One region of the Oceanobacillus aidingensis genome, then DNA from elsewhere that is predicted to be linked to it. Evidence: predicted binding sites of a transcription regulator. Region 1 holds the regulator's gene; each other region holds the start of a gene.
The links. Region 1 encodes CtsR, which represses protease genes until heat stress. Its sites were predicted from a motif close to ATGGTCAATAAAGGTCAAACA; they were not measured.

Region 1 (4,200 bases):
TCTAACGTCATCACACGTTTGTCACGTAGTGTTTCCGGTACTTCATTATCAATGATTTGCTGTGCCAGTCCTTCTGCAACAGCTGTCTTTCCGACACCAGGCTCCCCAATCAACACAGGGTTGTTTTTGGTGCGGCGGCTCAATACTTGGATTACACGTTCAATTTCCTTAGAGCGTCCTATAACAGGATCAATTTTTCCTTCTTTCGCACTGACTGTTAAATCGCGGGCTAAAGAATCTAACGTAGGGGTGCTTGCGTTTGTTTGCTGTCCTGCACGTCCCTGACGGCCTGTCTGAGACTCATTGCTACCTAACAGTTGAAGAACTTGCTGACGGGCCTTATTTAAGCTCACACCAAGATTATTTAAAACACGGGCAGCAACACCTTCTCCTTCACGGATTAAACCTAAAAGAATATGCTCTGTTCCCACATAGGAGTGGCCCAGTTTTCTTGCTTCGTCCTGAGATAATTCAACAACCTTTTTTGCTCTGGGCGTATAATGAATCGATTGAGAAGGCTGCTTGCCGACACCAATGAGCTTTTCCACTTCTTCTTGAATTTTAGCTACTTCCAACCCAAGAGATTGCAATGCCTTGGCAGCTATGCCTTCTCCTTCACGTACTAAACCAAGAAGAATATGTTCTGTTCCAATATTATTATGGCCTAATCGTACGGCCTCATCTTGAGATAATGCCAATACCTTTTGTGCCCTCTCTGTAAAGCGACCAAACATCATATGTTTTTTCCTCCTATTTTTTCAAATTTAATCTTTCACGAATAATTGAAGCCCTGCGGATATCACGTTCATCTGAACGAAGTGCTTTATTCGCATAGTGCTGCAAGAATCCAGGCTGTGTTAAAACCATCAGTTCATTTAATATATTCTCGGAAATGTTTTCTATTATGCCTAAATCAATTCCCAAACGCAAATTAGAAATACAGGTAGCAGCCTCCTTCGAATCAATGATTCTGCTATTTTTTAACGTGCCATAGGAACGGAAGACACGATCCTCCAAGCTAATCTCAGATTGCTCGTAAATATACTGCCGCGCCATCCGTTCGTGCTCCACAAGCTGATTAACAATACTCTCCAGGTCTTCCACAATATCCTCTTCGGACTTGCCCAGTGTAATCTGATTCGATATTTGAAAAATATTCCCTCTTGCCTCACTGCCTTCACCATATATCCCTCTGACAACCAGTCCCAATTGATTAATTGCAGGAATAAGCCGGTTGATTTGCTTTGTCAGTACAAGCGCAGGCAAATGCATCATAATCGAAGCCCGCATGCCTGTTCCAATATTGGTAGGGCAGCTGGTCAGATAACCTTTTGTTTCATCAAATGCATAGTCGGCTTCTTCCTCCAGCCAATCATCTAAGTAGTACGCTTCCTCTAAAGCTTTTTTCAGCTGAAGTCCAGGATAATACACCTGAATACGCAAATGATCCTCTTCATTTACCATAATGGAGGTCTGCTCCTGTTCGGATAATAACACTGCAGCATAATCACTATGTTTGATTAAATGTGGACTTATTAAGTGTTTTTCCACCAGAACAAGTTTTTCAATCATATTTAATTGCTTCATTGGTATAAAAGTTAGTGAATCCTGCTCCGTATCCTCTTCCTTTATATAATTTTTCTTTATAAATTGCAGTACCTCTTCCAACGCTTCCTTATTACCGGATGTCGGGTACAATTTATCCGCAAAGTTGCGGGCCAGACGGACACGGCTGCTCATTACAATGTCTTTATCCGGACCGTCCTCCAGCATCCACGGGCTAATCGCTTCATTGATAAATGATTCTAATGTCACGTGTTATCACCCGCTTCCTTATCTTGATGATTCGCTTTTTCCAGCTCTCTGATTTTATCGCGCAGAACTGCTGCTTTTTCAAATTCTTCATCTTCAATCAGCTGTTTTAATTCCTCTTTGTGGGAGGATATTAATTGCTTTTGCTGAATATACTTCCCGGCACGCTTTGGAATCCTGCCAGTATGTTTGGTATTCCCAGCATGCACACGCCGTAAAATAGGCTCTACCTTGGAGTCAAAGGACGCATAACAATTTGCACATCCAAATTTCCCTGCTTTTTTAAATTCACTAAAAGTTCTCCCGCAAGAAGAACATTTCAGCTCCTGCGGCTGTTTAGGCTGATTGGAATTTGCTGTCCCTGCAGCGTTCAAAGGTATTCCATCTTTTTGAAAAAGCCCAGATAAAAGGTCATTTAATGAGAATCCTTCCTCCGGATAGGTCAAATAACCTTTTTTCTTTGCACATACTTCACAAAGGCTCACTTTCGTCTCCTGACCGTTTATAATGTGCTTAAAATGCAGGGTAGCCTTTCTTTCATGGCATTCTTGGCATTCCATACGATTCCTCCCCCCTTCAGGTAATTAATCGTTCAGATACTTGAGTGCAGTTAATGCAGATTTAAGAATACGTGCACGCAATTCATCTCTTAGCGGCAATTGAAAAGCTAACGTTGTTCGATCAATACTTGCCAATATCAGCTTTGCTTCACGTGCTGTAATCAGCTCCTCCTCTAAAAGCCGATCTAAAATATCTATAGCAGCACGCTGCGGAATCGAATCACCGATTAAATAAATAATCTCATCAATCAATTCCGATTTATCCTGATGCCGTATGCGCATAATACGAATATAGCCGCCACCGCCGCGTTTACTTTCTACGATATACCCTTTCTCAATGGTAAAACGCGTATTAATAACATAATTTATTTGAGAAGGTACACATTGAAACTGATCTGCAATTTCACTCCTTTTAATCTCAATCGCTTGTTGTTCTTCTGACTGTAATACTTTTTTCAAATATTGTTCAATGATATCTGAAATGTTACTCATCCTTCGCACCTCAAATCAAATAATTTATTTGATAAATTATTCCTTTTGACTTTGACTAACTTTGACTATGGTTTTATTATAATAAGAAATTGCCACAGTTGCAAATGGATGATATTTCTATTTTGGACAAACAGGCCAAAAAACAAAACATAATTATAAAAATCTATGAAAATATTTATGTTTTAATTTCGCTTTGTTATATTAACCACTCCCGGAAGCTTCGATATTTCATCAAATAAATAAATTAACTTATTATCCTTTTTCATATTTGTCCATATATGAATTCTGCGCCTGTTACCTTCTAACAGCTTTATCTCAACCTGCTTTATCGTAAAACCGTTCTTTTCCACTGATTTTACAGCTTCATGTATTTCAAATTCCTCTGAAGCAATCAATTCAATAAAATTACTGGTTGTAAACCGAGGGAAAAAATGCTCCATCCGGTTAAAAAATATTAAACTGATAAGGATAATAAGTGTCGTTACAATAGCAACACTATACATGCCGGCTCCAATCACTAATCCTATTCCTGCTACAGCCCATATAGAAGCAGCTGTTGTTAATCCTTTGATGGTTCCTCCATATACAATAATGGTACCAGCCCCAAGAAAACCGATACCGCTAATTACATAAGAAGGGATACGAGCAGGGTCAAATTGAATGTTATCGTATTGATTCATAAATGTAATAAAACCAAAAATCGATAAAATCATCATCAAACAAGAGCCTACTCCTACCAGTATATGCGTACGAAACCCGGCTGAATGATTATTAATTTCTCTCTCAAAACCAATTAAACCGGATAACAGCAAAGCAATAAACAAACGTAACACGATAACTCCGAAATCATCACCGATAAATTGTTCTAACTCCATTCCCTGCACCCCCTTATTGTTTTATATATTTTACAGTTTATTTATATGTATAGGCTATCATTTCATTTTATAAAATAAAACTTTATTCAGCGGGGGTCTTTCCATACCAACTATCATGAAAATTAATTTTAAACTATTTAAATAGAAGTATTCATTGCAATAAGTGTATTTTTACTTTAGCAGTAAATTGATTTATCTTCCAGAAATAAATACCAAAGAAAGGATATTTGAAGATAAACAAGCAAAAACCCATTAGACGAGCCGTATCAGCAATGAAACATTTTTTGACTCTATACTAAGTGTGGCACATCCTCTTGTTTTCAATCATAGATAGAGTGAAGACAAAAAAATACACTTCATTTGCCACGGTGTTATTTAGGAATAAAAGGTGTCTATGTGAAGCGAAAACGCAGGGAATCAGAGAAGAAAGTCATTTCGTTGCGGGGTTATTCACAAAACGG
Region 2 (4,200 bases), on a different contig from region 1:
ATTTGATTCACACATATTTTTAGAGAATGATCATAAAAAGGTTAATGCCAAAAGCATTATGGGATTAATGAGCCTGGCTCTAACAAAAGGAGAAGAAATCAAGCTTATTATCGAAGGAGAAGATGAAGAAGAGGCGATGGAATATTTAACAAGCCTTGTACGTGAAAAAGTTTAATGCCGTATAACGAACTTTGCTTTATTTAACAGATAAACAAAGCACCAAATAGTAAAACCTCAGCTAAAAAAGTCCTTCTTAAAGGCGAGTTACATTGCTCAATTTTAAGGGGGCTCTTATTTATATAGCATTATATAATTTCTGGAGCACCTATAAGTATTACAATTTGACTGCTTCAAATATAAATAAACTTAGTTTTCTGTTATTAAAAAGTGACTTCATTTCCAAAGAAACAGGAGTTGACCGTATCTTGGATAAATCCCTATCTAAATAATAGAAGGTGAAGTGTAAAACGCCGCTGCGGCGGACTATTTTGCTTTCCATTCTTCATGGTAACTTGTTGAATCTTCGCAAAAGTTATGTTAGGTTGAGAGACAAATCATTATATAAAGGGAGTGCCTGTGATGAAAAAGAGAATGAAATTAGGGTTAGCAGCCTTAACGTTAGGATTATCCGCTATTTCAACCTCAGGAGTTCAAGCAGCCTCGACAGATTATGGAAATGGTGTTCATTGCGATGAAAAAACTTGTTCAGTAAACTGGAGCGAAACATTTCAACAATCAACAGATAGAGCGATAGAAAGCTGGGCAACGGGACTGACATCAGCGCCTGCTAAAGCTAAATCTGCTATTGAGTCCAACTATAAATCAAGTAATGATTCTAACCGGCCAGAGTCAGGTACGACAACTGGCAGTCCCTCTTTTTAATTAGGCAAGGGGTATCACGGTATCACATATAGGAAAATAGAGTATTCATTCGCAACCGAGTGGAAAAGCCTGGCGGTGTTTGAGGAAAGATAGCACCAAACTTCTGGAAGACAGAAAAAAAGACAAGGGAAGCAAACATCTTTATCCCTTGTCTTTTTATTAACTTTATCTAGCGCGCCCAGAGGGATTCGAACCCCCGGCAAACCTGGTACCGGAAACCAGTGCTCTATCCAGCTGAGCTATGGGCGCATCTCATTGAATTAAAAACACAATCTTAATTATACATAGGAAGTTCCTTTGAGACAAGTCCTTTTTATATAATTTAGATGAAAAATTATTTTATGCGTCTTTCAATAAGTTTAAATGGTTCATGTTTAACAAACATAAAATCGGGAAGGATGGTTAAAGTAGAAATTTGGTGAAACTTTTTGTTTGACCTTCATTGACCAATGAGCTATCATATAAAGTATAGAAAAAATCATCAGCCATTAACGTTGGCAACTTAAGGAGGATTTTTAAATGAATTTAGTACCTACAGTTATTGAACAAACAAATCGTGGTGAACGCGCATATGATATTTACTCCCGCTTATTAAAAGACCGGATTATTTTACTTGGCAGCGGCATTGATGACAATGTAGCCAACTCTATTGTAGCACAGCTTTTATTCTTAGAAGCAGAAGATCCAGGAAAAGATATCTCTTTATATATTAATTCTCCTGGTGGTTCTATCACAGCTGGTATGGCTATTTTTGATACCATGAACTTTATTAAGTCAGATGTATCTACCATCTGCATCGGTATGGCAGCTTCTATGGGTGCTTTCCTGCTTAATGCCGGAGAGAAAGGCAAACGTTTTGCATTGCCAAACAGTGAGATTATGATTCACCAGCCTTTAGGCGGTACGCAGGGACAGGCAACAGATATTGAGATTCATGCAAATCGAATTATCGAGATTAAAAAACGTATGAACCGCATCATGTCTGAAAATACTGGTCAGCCTTTAGAAGTTATTGAACGTGATACAGAGCGTGATAAATTCATGAGTGCAGAACAGTCTAAAGAATATGGCATCATAGATGATATCTTTGAGCGCAAAGCGTAAACATTAATAAATCATGAAATCGAAAAAAACAGGCTAGGGTGACCTTAGCCTGTTTTTTACGTGCAATTTCTTGTTTTTAAGCGTAAAGCTCCCATGCTAATTTTAAGGAATCGGCAATATAATCTGCAATTTCTTCAATTTCTTGATTATCTGTCACTACACGGGAGTGATGCTGTCCATAAATTGGCTGCCTATCATCAAAAAGCTGTTTGATTTCCTCCATATTCTTCCCCTGTAGAACGGGGCGGCTGTCAATCAGCAGGCTGATTCGATCCTTCCAGCTGTCCCAAGACAGGTCGAGAAAGAATATTGTAGTGGTTGCGAGACAGACATCCTGTACTTCTTTTTGAAGAAAAGCGCCGCCGCCTAAAGAGATAACCTTTAATTTCTTATGGCATATTTCAGAAATAATTTCTTTTTCATGCTGACGGAAGACGGCTTCTCCATATTTCGCAAAAATCTCTTTCGGAGGCATTCCGAATCTGCGCTCAATTTCTTCATCGATATCAATAAAATCACGATACAGTTTTTTGGCAACAGCTTGACCAATGGTTGTTTTTCCAACACCCATAAATCCAATTAGTACAATACTTTGTTCCTTTAATGGTATTTCTCTCATATGACATTCCCCCTCGTCATCCAGCACGTTACGATGATTGCTGATGGATTGCTTTTCTTGCCAATTGGTCTGCTCTGCTATTTTCTTTTTCCGGTATCCATTTAATAAATAAGAATGGAAAGTCTGCTGCTTCAGCCTGGATGATTTCAAGCAAAGGAAGAAATTGTTTGTTTTTGGTTCGTCCTTTATCAATCACGTCTGCGGCTACTTTAGAGTCAGTTCGAAAAGATAAGATTTCTTCAGGGAAGTTCATCTTACAAATTTTTAATGCTTCTATGATAGCGTGAAACTCGGCTTCATGATTGGACATATAAGGTAAGGGGACAGTATATTCCAGCTTCTTTTCCCCAGCCTTTATATAAATGCCGGCTCCGCTTTTTTCTGTATTCACGTTTGTAGCGCCGTCTGTATAAACCTGAATCAAAGCATATCCCCCCGCCAAATCGTTCTTTTCTATATTCATATTATAACGAATTTTAAATCAAAAAGGAATGCGTGCGGGCCAGGAATGGCTTGAAAAATGATGCTAAATTATTCCTCTTCCTGATTATGTTCGTCTGCATCATGACCGTGTTCATGGTGCTCATGATCCATCTCATCATGGGCTTCTTCTTCCGATGGCTCTGCATCACCGGCAATAACCGTTTTCAATGGCATGACATGCAGCTCCCTTGCGGTAGTATGAGCATACATTTCATAAACTGCTTCTTCTTCAAAGGTAAAGCTGGCTGTATAGGTGCCGTCCTCTTGATGAACGCCTTCGATTTCCACACTGTCATCCGCATGCCCCTGTGTCCATACCTCGAATAACACTTCACGAGCATCTTCTACAGGCTCGTCGTCAAAGGTGACATGAGCTGTTAAATCAATGGTTTCTCCGACTTCAACATGCCCCGGCACATCGAAATCTACTTCCAGAACAGGCAGTTCCATGGAATCCGTGTCATCTTCCTCTGCTGTATCCGCTTCATTATTTGAGCAAGCAGCTAAAGCAGCCATCAGAACGATGAGGATAAAAAATATTTTTTTCTTCATTATTATGTATACCCCTCTCTATTATTGTCTCCCGACACCTAGTATAGCATGACCAGCCAAAGGAGAGGTTGAATAAATTATGACATATTTATTCCTTTCCAACTCTAACTCTACTATAATGAGGGAAAGGGAGGAATAGACATGAAACTAGTAGCTTATCGGAAAAACAAAGATGAAAATTATCGTGTTGGTGTTTTAACAGATGCGGAATCCATTGCAGATGTGGAAAGCCTGTCGCAGCAATTTGGAGGAAAATCACTTCCTGCGAATCCTAGTGAATTTTATGCACATGCATCCGAATACATAGAAGCGTTGCAGAAAATACTTCCAGAAACGGGCAGATATGAAAACCTTTCCCTTCAGGATGTGCAATTGGGAATGCCGCTCGGAGAAGCGAGAAAGGTTATTTGCGTTGGAAAAAACTATCAGGAGCATGTTCATGAAATGAAATCAGATATACCTGATTTTCCTGTTTTATTTGCGAAATTTGATAATGCTATTATTGGGCCGGAGGATGATATTTATTATCCTTCAATAACTGAAAAATTAGATTATGAAGC
Region 3 (4,200 bases), on a different contig from region 1:
TTGGCAACTCCCTTAATAAAGTAATAAGAGGTGTAGTGTAAAATACCGCTGCGGCGGACCGTTTTGCTTTCCTAGGGGCACGCTCTTCAGCTAACTTTTGCCAAGAAGATCGCTTGGCAAAAGTGGATCTTCAGATGGTGCTGATCCCTCAGGAGTCAAAACGGTCCGCCTCCGCTAGTAAGGTGTTCTATACGTGAAATATCTGAACAAACAAAAGATTGTTCAGATATTTCAGACAGTTCAAATGGAAGAGATTTTTTATGGTGCATGGTAAAATGTTCAGCAATGATTACTTTTTGTGCATGAAAGCTATTCTTGATGTTAATTATTCATGCTGTCATCATTCGAACTGCTAAACCAACCATTTGAAATAACGTAATGATCGTGTCATCAAGTGATAGAGATACTATTTCATCCAAATCAACAGGATGTTATTTCTTATATTCGCTGTAGAATCCTAACTAAGCGGAGGCCAACCACGGAGACTCCTATGGGAACAGGGCGAGCTGAAGATCCACTTGAAAAGCGATCTTCTTTTCAAGTTAGCTGAAGCCGTCCCCTATGGAAAGCGGAGTGGTTGGTCGGAGCGGAGCTATGCACAATCAACAATTCCAAAATGGCCGGATATGTAGCCAAAAGCAAGCATGCTACTGGAGAACATGTTCACCCTGAAATAGCAAGATATATATGTATTCTTAGGTGGGAAAGTGAGTTATACATAAAAAAAGACCAGCTAACGCAATCAATGAGTCAGCTGATCTATTTTATGCTTTATTTTATTTGATATGCCTAATACCATTTCACCTTATATTAAGATGCATTGGAAACAACAATTTCTTCGTCTTCAACATCCACATGAATGTCTGTTACATCTTCTCCTTCAAGGATCAAATCTGTTAATTGATCCTCTACTTTATCCTGGATAACACGACGTAATGGTCGTGCGCCAAAGCGTGCATCATATCCTAATTGAACAAGACGTTCTTTTGCTGCATCAGAGATAGTGATGGTAATTTGATTTTCCTTCATGGTTGCTTCTAAATCATGCAGCATAAGGTCTACAATTTGCAGTAAATCTTTTTCTTTTAATTCATTGAAGTTTACAATCGCATCGAAACGGTTCAAGAATTCAGGTTTGAAATAGGTGCTTAAGTTTTCCATTGTCGCAACAGATTCATGTGTTTTCGCATTAAACCCGACACTTACTTTTTTCTCACCAGTTCCAGCATTACTTGTCATAATGATAACCGTATCCTTAAAGCTTACTCTTCTGCCGTGAGAATCGGTTAAATGACCGTCCTCCATGATTTGCAGGAACGTATTTTGCACATCTGGATGTGCTTTTTCAATTTCGTCCAGCAACAGAATAGAATATGGGTTTCTGCGGATGCGTTCGGTCAGCTGTCCAGCTTCTTCATGACCGACATATCCTGGCGGTGAACCGATAATTTTAGACACCGCGTGTTTTTCCATATACTCACTCATATCCAGACGAACCAGCGCATCTCTCGTACCAAACATTTGCTCAGCCAGTACCTTCGTCAACTCTGTCTTACCAACACCGGTAGGACCGACAAATAGGAAGGAACCGATTGGACGCTCTTTTGCTTTTAATCCGGCACGGCTGCGGCGGATGGATTTCGCAACTTTCTCTACTGCTTCTTCCTGTCCGATAACTTTGGAACGAAGATCGTCAGCTAAGTTTTTCATTTTTTCTTTTTCATCTTTTTGCATTTTCGTTACAGGTATACCTGTTTTTTCTTCTACAATTAATTGAATATCAGAAACGTCTACATCCAGTGTTTTCTCGCCGTCTTCAACTTTTTCCAATTGTTTTTGTAATTGGATTTCTTGATAACGGAGATTTGCAGCACGCTCATATTCTTCTTTTTCGGCTGCTTCCTGTTTTTGTTTCACTACTTCATCTAAGCGCTCTTGCAAGGAATCAGAATCTTTCTGAGCATTAGCAAGATTTAATCTGGAACCGACCTCATCCATTAAGTCAATTGCTTTATCCGGCAGGAAGCGGTCTTGGATATACCGGTTGGATAAACCGACAAATGCTTCAACGACTTCATCAGAATAGCGGACTTCATGGAATTTTTCATAACGGTCCTTGATACCTTTTAATATTTTCACTGCATCCTCTAAGGATGGTTCTTTTACGATAATCGGCTGCAGACGTCTTTCCAGCGCCGCATCCTTTTCAATCTGGCGATATTCTTTCAATGTTGTTGCGCCAATTACTTGCAGGTCACCGCGTGCAAGAGCTGGCTTCAAGATATTGCCTGCATCCATTTGTGAGCTTTCTGCAGTACCTGCTCCAACAAGCAAATGGATTTCATCGATAAATACAATCACGTCGTTACGCTCTTGCAGCTCAGCAATCAATTTATTCATCCGCTCTTCAAATTGACCGCGGATACCAGTGTTTGCGACTAAAGAAGCGACATCCAGCAAGTAGATTTCCTTGTTCATTAATTTAGCAGGAACATTTCCTTCTACAATATTTACAGCCAGTCCCTCTGCTATCGCTGTTTTACCAACACCTGGTTCACCGATTAATACCGGATTGTTTTTATTTCTTCTATTTAATGTTTCGATAACTCGTTTAATTTCTTTATCTCTGCCAATGACAGGATCAATCTTTCCTGCTCGTGCTTGATCAGTAATATTTTTTGCTAACTGATCAATCAAGCCATTTCCATTGTTTGATTTTTGTTGTGTTCTCGTGCGTGCGTTTGCACCACTTTGCTGATTTCCTTGGAAAAAGTTGTTGGCAAATGATTGATCCATATTGCCAAATGGAGAATTAGAGAAAAAGTCGCTGTTCATCATATTTCCTTGTATTTCTTGTAAACATTCATGGCAAAGATGCACTTCCATACGCTGTCCATTCATTTGCATTTGTGCATTAATCGTTGCCTCATTTTGTCCACAGTTTTGACATTTCATTTCTCATTCCTCCTTATAACTTAGTCAGATAGCCTATTTATTCGTTGTTTTGACTTTGACTATCTTTGACTATATTTACATTATACTCTGACCTTCTTTGACTTTCAAGTGTTTTAGTCAAATTTTTTTACTTTTTTTTGACCTTTATCTTTTATGCTAGTTTACATATAGGCTAACCCCTTAGCCCGCAAGAGATTTAACAGCTTATATATTCGTCTGATTTTTGGCCAAAGAGGTCAACACACACAAATTTCTTATAAAAAGAAGACTTTTTCTTTTCCATAAGGATGATTTGTTTTTGAAGTATATCAAAAAAACTGTCCTTTTAGAAGCCTAACGGTTTATCAGAATTGTTTCTTCTGACTTTCATCCGTTTCTTCTATATAAGGACAGTTCAACTTAATAAGGAAACTGTTTTGGCAATTGCTTGCTTAGCCATAAATCGTCTAAACTTTTAAATTGGTACCCTTCTTTCTTTAAATCCTGAATGACTTTTTCCAAAGCGGTTGCATTATCACTGGAAACTGCGTGAAGTAAGATAATGGCTCCTGGATGTATCTGCTTCATAATTTCATCGTAAGCATAATCTGCACCTTTTTGTGAGTTGGTTTCCCAATCTTTAAAGGCTAATGACCAAAATACATGGACAAGCCCTAGCTCTGTTGACCATTTTAATGTATCTGTACTAAAGGTTCCCCGGGGCGGCCTGACATAAATTAATTCATCCTGATCACTGACCTCTGCAACGGCCTGCTCTAAATCCTGCAGTTCTTTGTTAATGGCTTCCTTATCCATCACGGTAAAGTCCGGATGGTGATAGGAATGGTTGCCAATAATATGTCCTTCATCGACCATCCTTTTGACCAGTTCAGGCTCACTCTCTACATAATACCCTGTCACAAAAAAAGCGGCAGGGACCTCTTCCTGCTTTAATATATCTAATATTTCCGGCGTAAACCCTTGCTCATAGCCATTATCAAATGTCAGATAAAGCTTTTTATCACCGGAATCGTCCACATAAAAAGCATTGTATTTATCCAATACCTCCTGATAAGAGCCAATTTGAGGCGGTGTATGATTGGAGTTCTTTTGATATCCCCATCCGTATGCGTAGCCGGTATTCATTGGAAATACGCATAAGAAAAAGGCAAGTGAAAGCAGCAAAGTGATTGTTCTTTTCATTTCAAGTTCACCTACTTTTTTCTCTTACCTTTTCCTTTATAACTTCATTTTATTCACTTTTTA

Region 2: the regulator CtsR is predicted to act here: its motif matches at 1,312-1,332, upstream of clpP (ATP-dependent Clp endopeptidase proteolytic subunit ClpP).
Region 3: the regulator CtsR is predicted to act here: its motif matches at 3,040-3,060, upstream of ACFO3P_RS03570 (ATP-dependent Clp protease ATP-binding subunit).

The regions. Positions count from the first base shown of each region.
Region 1 is NZ_JBHSFT010000001.1:364,049-368,248, reverse strand. Features, by position in the region: gene clpC (ATP-dependent protease ATP-binding subunit ClpC) at 1-737, opposite strand, end outside; gene ACFO3P_RS01695 (protein arginine kinase) at 751-1,815, opposite strand; gene ACFO3P_RS01690 (UvrB/UvrC motif-containing protein) at 1,812-2,372, opposite strand; gene ACFO3P_RS01685 (CtsR family transcriptional regulator) at 2,397-2,864, opposite strand; gene ACFO3P_RS01680 (MgtC/SapB family protein) at 3,047-3,739, opposite strand.
Region 2 is NZ_JBHSFT010000020.1:182,611-186,810, reverse strand. Features, by position in the region: gene ACFO3P_RS14060 (HPr family phosphocarrier protein) at 1-175, shown strand, start outside; gene ACFO3P_RS14055 (leucocin A/sakacin P family class II bacteriocin) at 580-882, shown strand; tRNA gene ACFO3P_RS14050 (tRNA-Arg) at 1,056-1,131, opposite strand; gene clpP (ATP-dependent Clp endopeptidase proteolytic subunit ClpP) at 1,402-1,986, shown strand; gene ACFO3P_RS14040 (shikimate kinase) at 2,063-2,605, opposite strand; gene ACFO3P_RS14035 (RNase H family protein) at 2,634-3,029, opposite strand; gene ACFO3P_RS14030 (FixH family protein) at 3,137-3,640, opposite strand; gene ACFO3P_RS14025 (fumarylacetoacetate hydrolase family protein) at 3,782-4,200, shown strand, end outside.
Region 3 is NZ_JBHSFT010000003.1:25,059-29,258, reverse strand. Features, by position in the region: gene ACFO3P_RS03570 (ATP-dependent Clp protease ATP-binding subunit) at 811-2,955, opposite strand; gene pdaA (delta-lactam-biosynthetic de-N-acetylase) at 3,355-4,137, opposite strand; gene ACFO3P_RS03560 (Na+/H+ antiporter family protein) at 4,198-4,200, opposite strand, start outside.